2 regions of the Geobacillus sp. G4 genome follow, and region 2 is predicted to be linked to the other one. Evidence: a T-box and tRNA genes for the amino acid it is inferred to sense, from the RefSeq annotation. Region 2 holds a T-box; the other holds one or more tRNA genes.
What was found. The T-box of region 2 lies ahead of thrS (threonine--tRNA ligase). A T-box ahead of a tRNA ligase gene usually reads a tRNA of that ligase, here a tRNA-Thr.
Positions count from the first base shown of each region.

Region 1: it has a tRNA-Thr gene. The T-box ahead of thrS (threonine--tRNA ligase) is inferred to sense a tRNA for this amino acid. The anticodon was not compared.

Region 1 is NZ_JBEPJY010000004.1:673-4,057, forward strand. Features, by position in the region: tRNA gene ABS784_RS05980 (tRNA-Thr) at 373-445, shown strand; tRNA gene ABS784_RS05985 (tRNA-Lys) at 618-690, shown strand; tRNA gene ABS784_RS05990 (tRNA-Gly) at 698-772, shown strand; tRNA gene ABS784_RS05995 (tRNA-Leu) at 778-863, shown strand; tRNA gene ABS784_RS06000 (tRNA-Arg) at 869-942, shown strand; tRNA gene ABS784_RS06005 (tRNA-Pro) at 949-1,022, shown strand; tRNA gene ABS784_RS06010 (tRNA-Ala) at 1,031-1,103, shown strand; tRNA gene ABS784_RS06015 (tRNA-Met) at 1,121-1,197, shown strand; tRNA gene ABS784_RS06020 (tRNA-Ile) at 1,203-1,279, shown strand; tRNA gene ABS784_RS06025 (tRNA-Ser) at 1,299-1,389, shown strand; tRNA gene ABS784_RS06030 (tRNA-Thr) at 1,406-1,481, shown strand; tRNA gene ABS784_RS06035 (tRNA-His) at 1,489-1,561, shown strand; tRNA gene ABS784_RS06040 (tRNA-Gly) at 1,735-1,805, shown strand; tRNA gene ABS784_RS06045 (tRNA-Ile) at 1,812-1,885, shown strand; tRNA gene ABS784_RS06050 (tRNA-Asn) at 2,095-2,169, shown strand; tRNA gene ABS784_RS06055 (tRNA-Ser) at 2,177-2,269, shown strand; tRNA gene ABS784_RS06060 (tRNA-Glu) at 2,274-2,345, shown strand; gene ABS784_RS06065 (B3/B4 domain-containing protein) at 2,648-3,313, opposite strand; gene queG (tRNA epoxyqueuosine(34) reductase QueG) at 3,366-3,385, shown strand, end outside.
Region 2 is NZ_JBEPJY010000002.1:208,831-212,215, forward strand. Features, by position in the region: gene thrS (threonine--tRNA ligase) at 1-1,895, opposite strand, end outside; T-box leader at 1,955-2,185, opposite strand; gene ytxC (putative sporulation protein YtxC) at 2,231-3,106, opposite strand.

The DNA.
Region 1 (3,385 bases), on a different contig from region 2:
AGTTCCGAAAGAAGGTTCCCGCTTCATGCAAAGCTAAGTGGGAGTAGTTCACAGACATGTCAGATGTTCAAACCACCCCGGCTTAGTTCAATGGGTAGCGACGAACATTCGCATCGTCGAGTCTGTTGCGAGTTGCCTCGACGCACTCAGCTTCCTCGAATCAGCTTGCAGAGGAAGAGGCACAACCAGGCAGACAACATGAGTCACTAACTAATTTTAAATGTGCCGGCTTAGCTCAATTGGTAGAGACGAGCATCGGCATCATCGAATTGGCTGCGAGTTGCCTCGACGCACTCAGCTTCCTCGAATCAGCTTGCAGAGGAAGAGGCACAACTAGGCAGACAACATGAGTCACTAACTAATTTTAAATGTGCCGGCTTAGCTCAATTGGTAGAGCAACTGACTTGTAATCAGTAGGTTGCGGGTTCAAGTCCTGCAGCCGGCATTCTTATTCCTTAATAACCCCTTAAGCCATTAAGGCGGCAACCGCGAGCCATTAGCTCAGTAACGAGCGCTACATCTTCGAGTTCGCTTCGAGTTGTCCCGACGCATCTGACATCTTCGAATATGCTAGTAGAGGAAGGGACATCGTTGTCTCGGAGTGTTATTGAACCCATGAGCCATTAGCTCAGTAGGTAGAGCATCTGACTTTTAATCAGAGGGTCGGAGGTTCGAGTCCTCCATGGCTCATCGTCTTGCGGAAGTAGTTCAGCGGTAGAACACCACCTTGCCAAGGTGGGGGTCGCGGGTTCGAGCCCCGTCTTCCGCTCCACTTCCGCCGGGGTGGCGGAATTGGCAGACGCACAGGACTTAAAATCCTGGGGTAGGTAACTACCGTGCCGGTTCGAGTCCGGCCCTCGGCACTTGTGCGCTCGTAGCTCAATTGGATAGAGCATCTGACTACGGATCAGAAGGTTAGGGGTTCGAATCCTCTCGAGCGCGTTTTGTCGGGAAGTAGCTCAGCTTGGTAGAGCACACGGTTCGGGTCCGTGAGGTCGCAGGTTCAAATCCTGTCTTCCCGATTTATCATGGGGCCTTAGCTCAGCTGGGAGAGCGCCTGCTTTGCAAGCAGGAGGTCATCGGTTCGATCCCGATAGGCTCCACCTTTTGACTTAAATTTGGCGGTGTAGCTCAGCTGGCTAGAGCGTACGGTTCATACCCGTGAGGTCGGGGGTTCGATCCCCTCCACCGCCACCATTATCGGACCTTTAGCTCAGCTGGTTAGAGCAGACGGCTCATAACCGTCCGGTCGTAGGTTCGAGTCCTACAAGGTCCACCATTATTATTGTTGCTTTTTTGGAGGAGTACCCAAGTGGTTGAAGGGGTCGGTCTTGAAAACCGAGAGGCGCCGCAAGGCGCGCGGGGGTTCGAATCCCTCCTCCTCCGCCATGCACTTTAAAATCGTGCCGGCTTAGCTCAATTGGTAGAGCAACTGACTTGTAATCAGTAGGTTGCGGGTTCAAGTCCTGCAGCCGGCACCAGAACGAGGCGACTATGGCGAAGTGGTTAACGCACCAGATTGTGGCTCTGGCATGCGTGGGTTCGATTCCCACTAGTCGCCCTTTTCATTAATATTCTATATTTGCGGGTGTAGTTTAGTGGTAAAACCTCAGCCACGAGCATCTGCATCATCGAATCTGCTTCGAGTTGCCCCCGACGCATCTGGCTTCTATGAATCAGCTGGTAGAGGAAGGGGCATGGAAGCAGCGTGGCGGATGTTCAACTAAATGATATGCGGGTGTAGTTTAGTGGTAAAACCTCAGCCTTCCAAGCTGATGTCGTGGGTTCGATTCCCATCACCCGCTTTTTATGGGCCTATAGCTCAGCTGGTCAGAGCGCACGCCTGATAAGCGTGAGGTCGGTGGTTCAAGTCCACTTAGGCCCATTATTTTCCATTGAATATTTTTGGGTCATTCGCTATAATAATGGGCGAACAATGCCCCATCGTTCCACAGCAAAATCGGAGCGACGAGCTTCACATCTTCGAATTCGCTTCGAGTTGCCTCGACGCATCTCGCTTCCTTGAATTAGCTGGCAGAGGAAGAGGCAACGAGCACATTTGGAAGATGTGCATAACATATAGTTATTCATCATTCCGCAATAGCTCAGCGGTAGAGCAACCGGCTGTTAACCGGTAGGTCGTAGGTTCGAATCCTACTTGCGGAGCCATTTCTTTGGAGAAGTACCCAAGTGGCTGAAGGGGACGGTTTGCTAAACCGTTAGGTCGCAGTTTTGCGGCGCGCGGGTTCAAATCCCGCCTTCTCCGCCATAATGGCCCGTTGGTCAAGTGGTTAAGACACCGCCCTTTCACGGCGGTAACACGGGTTCGAATCCCGTACGGGTCACTGGTTGCTGGCACCAGAGATTCTGGTGCCCTTTTGTACAATTTCTTTTGTCGATTTTTGCGTTTTTTTCTTGCGATGCGTGTGGAAGTCTGTTATAATATCTCTCGTTAGCTTTAAAATTACGTTATGATTGTTGGGGACAACGCAGTGTTTCGTTTCGTTAAAGAACGAGGCATTGCGTTTTTTTCTTTATCACCCTAAACCGAGAAGAACCCCACTTCCACGCGTGAGCGTAGGTGGGAGAGAGTTCAAGTAGGGAGGGAGTCCCCCGTTTCCAACAGCAGGAAAGTGGGGGGAGAAGATCAAATGAACAATTGGGCGTCGGCTTCGCCGCCATGAATTTGCACAAACATCGTTTGGATGGCTTGAAGCTGGCGCTTGGCGGTTTCTTCTGGCGTTGATGGGAGAAAGTAAACGATTTGCAAAGCGTTTTTCGTTTCTCTCGTCACGGCGGTCCGCTCCGAATCGACGATCGGACTGCCAAACGGCCCTCGTTCATCTTTGCTGACGAGTTTGTTGGCAAAGTTGACTGTGCGGCCGTTTAACGCGATGTATTCATCTTGTTCCGTGCCGATCGTGAGCGTCACTGTCCCGTTGATGCGGTCTAGATCATAGATGCCGAGCGGAATTTTATAATAGAGTGAAAAAAAGTTGTTTATGTCCGCCGCTGAATGGATAGGCGGAATGAAGCTTTTTTTCTGGATGCGTCGGTACAGGCTTTCACTTGACGGTCGATAGCGGCTTGGGTCCGTTCCGATTTGTTTGAAAGTACGGCGCCATTCGACCATCTCAGGGATGTCGGCAATCGACTTTTCCTGCAGCTCGATGTAAAGAGATTCTTGAAACAGCTCAAGCCTCCCCCTTAACATTTGCGGTGAATCGCTGACCTCGATATGATGATAGCGGATGACGCCGAATTTACCAGAAGGAAGGCGTTGCTTTAGTTGTTCTGATATCACGCATTTCATCTTGATCACCTCGGATTTCATTTTACCATATATGACGAAAGGAGGGAAAACGATGGATGTTATGGCATTAAA
Region 2 (3,385 bases):
TCGTCAAGCCCCATCGTCCGGCTTTCTTTTTCTCCATAGCGGCGGACGTTGACCGCTCGCTCAGACACTTCTTTATCGCCGACAACGAGCATGTACGGGATTTTTTGCATTTGCGCTTCGCGGATTTTATAGCCGATTTTTTCGTCGCGCTCGTCGACTTCGACGCGGAAGCCGCGTTCTTTCAGCGTCCGTTGCACGTCATACGCGTAATCGAGGTGCGCCTCCGGCGACACGGGGATCACTTTGACTTGAACCGGGGCGAGCCATGTCGGAAACGCGCCTTTATACTCCTCGATGAGGAACGCGACAAACCGCTCCATCGTCGAGACGACGCCGCGATGGATGACGACCGGACGATGCGGCTTCCCATCCTCGCCAATGTATGTCAAATCAAAGCGCTCGGGCAACAGGAAGTCAAGCTGCACCGTCGAGAGCGTCTCGTCTTTGCCAAGCGCCGTGCGCACTTGCACATCGAGCTTCGGCCCGTAAAACGCCGCTTCCCCTTCCGCTTCGTAGTAATCGAGGCCGAGCTCGTCCATGGCTTCCCGCAGCATGCGTTGCGCTTTTTCCCACATTTCATCGTCATCATAATATTTTTCTTTGTCATGCGGATCGCGGTAAGACAAGCGGAACGAGTATTCCTCAATGCCGAAATCCTTATAGACTTCCAAAATCAAGTTGACGACGCGCTTGAACTCGTCTTTGATTTGGTCCGGGCGCACGAAAATGTGGGCGTCGTTGAGCGTCATGCCGCGGACGCGCTGCAGGCCGGTAAGCGCTCCAGACATTTCATAGCGGTGCATCGTGCCGAGCTCGGCGATGCGGATCGGCAGCTCGCGGTAGCTGTGCAGCTTGCTTTTGTAAATCATCATATGGTGCGGGCAGTTCATCGGACGAAGCACAAGTTCTTCGTTGTCCATCTCCATCGGCGGGAACATGTTTTCTTTGTAGTGGTCCCAATGGCCCGATGTCTTGTACAGCTCGACGCTGCCGAGCACCGGTGTGTAGACATGATCGTATCCGAGCGCCACTTCTTTGTCGACGATGTACCGTTCGATAATGCGGCGGATCGTCGCTCCTTTCGGCAGCCATAGCGGCAAGCCTTGTCCGACTTGTTGCGATGTCGTAAACAGCTCAAGCTCTTTGCCGAGCTTCCGGTGGTCGCGCTCTTTCGCTTCTTCAAGCAGGCGCAAATAACGATCCAAGTCTTCCTTTTTGAAAAAGGCCGTGCCGTAGATGCGCTGCAGCATTTTGTTGTTGCTGTCGCCGCGCCAGTAGGCCCCCGAGATGCTGAGCAGCTTGAACTCTTTGATTTTTCCAGTCGACGGCACGTGCACACCGCGGCAAAGGTCGAAAAACTCGCCTTGCTCATAAATCGAAATCGGCTCGCCTTCCGGAATATCGGCGATCAACTCGAGCTTCAACTCATCGCCGATTTCTTCATACAGCCGGATGGCTTCTTCGCGGCTCACTTCTTTGCGGACGATGTCCAAATTTTCTTTGACAATCTTGCGCATTTCCGCTTCGATTTTCGGGAGGTCGTCTGGCGTCAGCTTATGCTCCATGTCGATATCATAGTAAAAGCCGTTTTCAATGACCGGACCGACGCCGAGCTTGACGTTGCCATACATCCGCTTGATCGCCTGCGCCATTAAGTGGGCGGTGCTATGGCGCAAAATGTCAAGCGCCTCCGGCATGTCTTGGGTAATGATGACAAGCTCGCCATCTTCGTGAAGCGGCGTGCGCAAATCAACGAACCGGCCGTTCAGTTTGCCGGCGATCGCTTTTTTCTTCAGCCCCGGGCTGATCGAGGCAGCGATGTCTTCCGTCGTCGTCCCCTTCGGAAACTCCTTTTCCGCCCCATCTGGGAACGTGATGCGAATGACGTCTGGCATCGGCAATCACTCCTTTGTCATGATGATGAAAATGGAAAAATAAAAAAACTCCTCCCTCCTAAAGGGACGAGTTTTCATCGTGGTTCCACCCTTCTTCCCATGGCAGCGCCTCGCCATGCCATGGCTCAACAAGAATAACGGTCGTCCACCGGCGGCAACTACTGGGCGTTGCGTTCGCTGCCGCAGCTCTGAGGGGGTAAGCGCATTTTTCGTGTTAGGAAGGTTCCAGCCGCTGCCTTCCCTCTCTGGAAACCGTAAAAATGCACCCATGTCCTCGTCATCGCTTGTATTCATCCATATTCATGACGACATTATAGCGAAAACAGCAGGAAAAATCAAGCTTCTCCCCCATTTCCAGCGTTGGCGGCAAACAAGCGGGAAAAATCGGCGCGGCGGCAGACGATCAGCCGTTCTTGAAACACGTTTTGCAGTGTCTGCACCATGCCGTCATCCGGATGATCGGTGTACAGCTCAATTTCCGCCGGAGCGAGCGAGACAAGCGGAGCGAGCACCGATGCATCAATATACATCGGCTGGCTGAAGACGAGATGGCGGTCGATCAACTGTCTCACTTCCGCCGCCGACAGCTCCCGCCGCTCGCTGTCGTAAAATACGAAGTGCGGCGGATCGTGCACCAAATACAGGCGCGGCCATTGCGGCGTCCGGCCAGCCAGGCAGTCGCGCAGCATTTGCACAAAATTTTGATACTCCTGCTCCAGCTTGTATTCATCAATCGCCAGCTCGACATAATGTTGGAGGCGCTCCATATACGGCTTTAACCGGAACGTAACGAACGAAGAAAACGAAAATGACAAGCCGTCGCGCAAAAAGGAGGCAAAAGCGTCGCGCAACATCACGGTGCGCGAGGCGGCAAACGCCGCGCTTTTCCGGTAATCGCGCCGCTCGCCGTCCAAAAACGAATGAGCGAGGGCCAAAATTTGCTGCTGTTCTTCGACGTCGCGGAAATAAAAAACATTGGCAATGATGGATAGCAGCAGCCGGTCTTCCATCACCTCCTGCATAAACGCCGTCATCGCTGGGATGATATGCTCCTCAAGCACACGCTTCTCCTCGCCCTGTATGTAAACCGCCACGGTTTTGTTCCCGTCATAAGCGGCATGAAACAGCGGACCGTCATCCGGTTGCCGGTGATCTAGCAGCCCAACCAATTTTTTCGCCTCGCTTGCCTCGTCAAAATGGATTTCGATCACCCGCTGTCCCCCCTTTAGCCCGAAAGGAATGCTTGGTTTATATATATGGGGACAACGGGCTGTTTAGACTAAAAAACCACAAAGCTTAGCGGCGTTCATTGTTCGAGGAGAGGGTGCCCCAAAAGGATCGGGACACCCTTTCTTATTACCGTATACAGGCATAAAACAATTAAATAAGAAACAATATGTTGTGTTTTGTTTAAGGGAAATTACCCTTTTGGGTCAGCCCCAGTCGGCAAACGAACCGCTTGCCGACTACGGCAGAAAAGCTAGAAACAG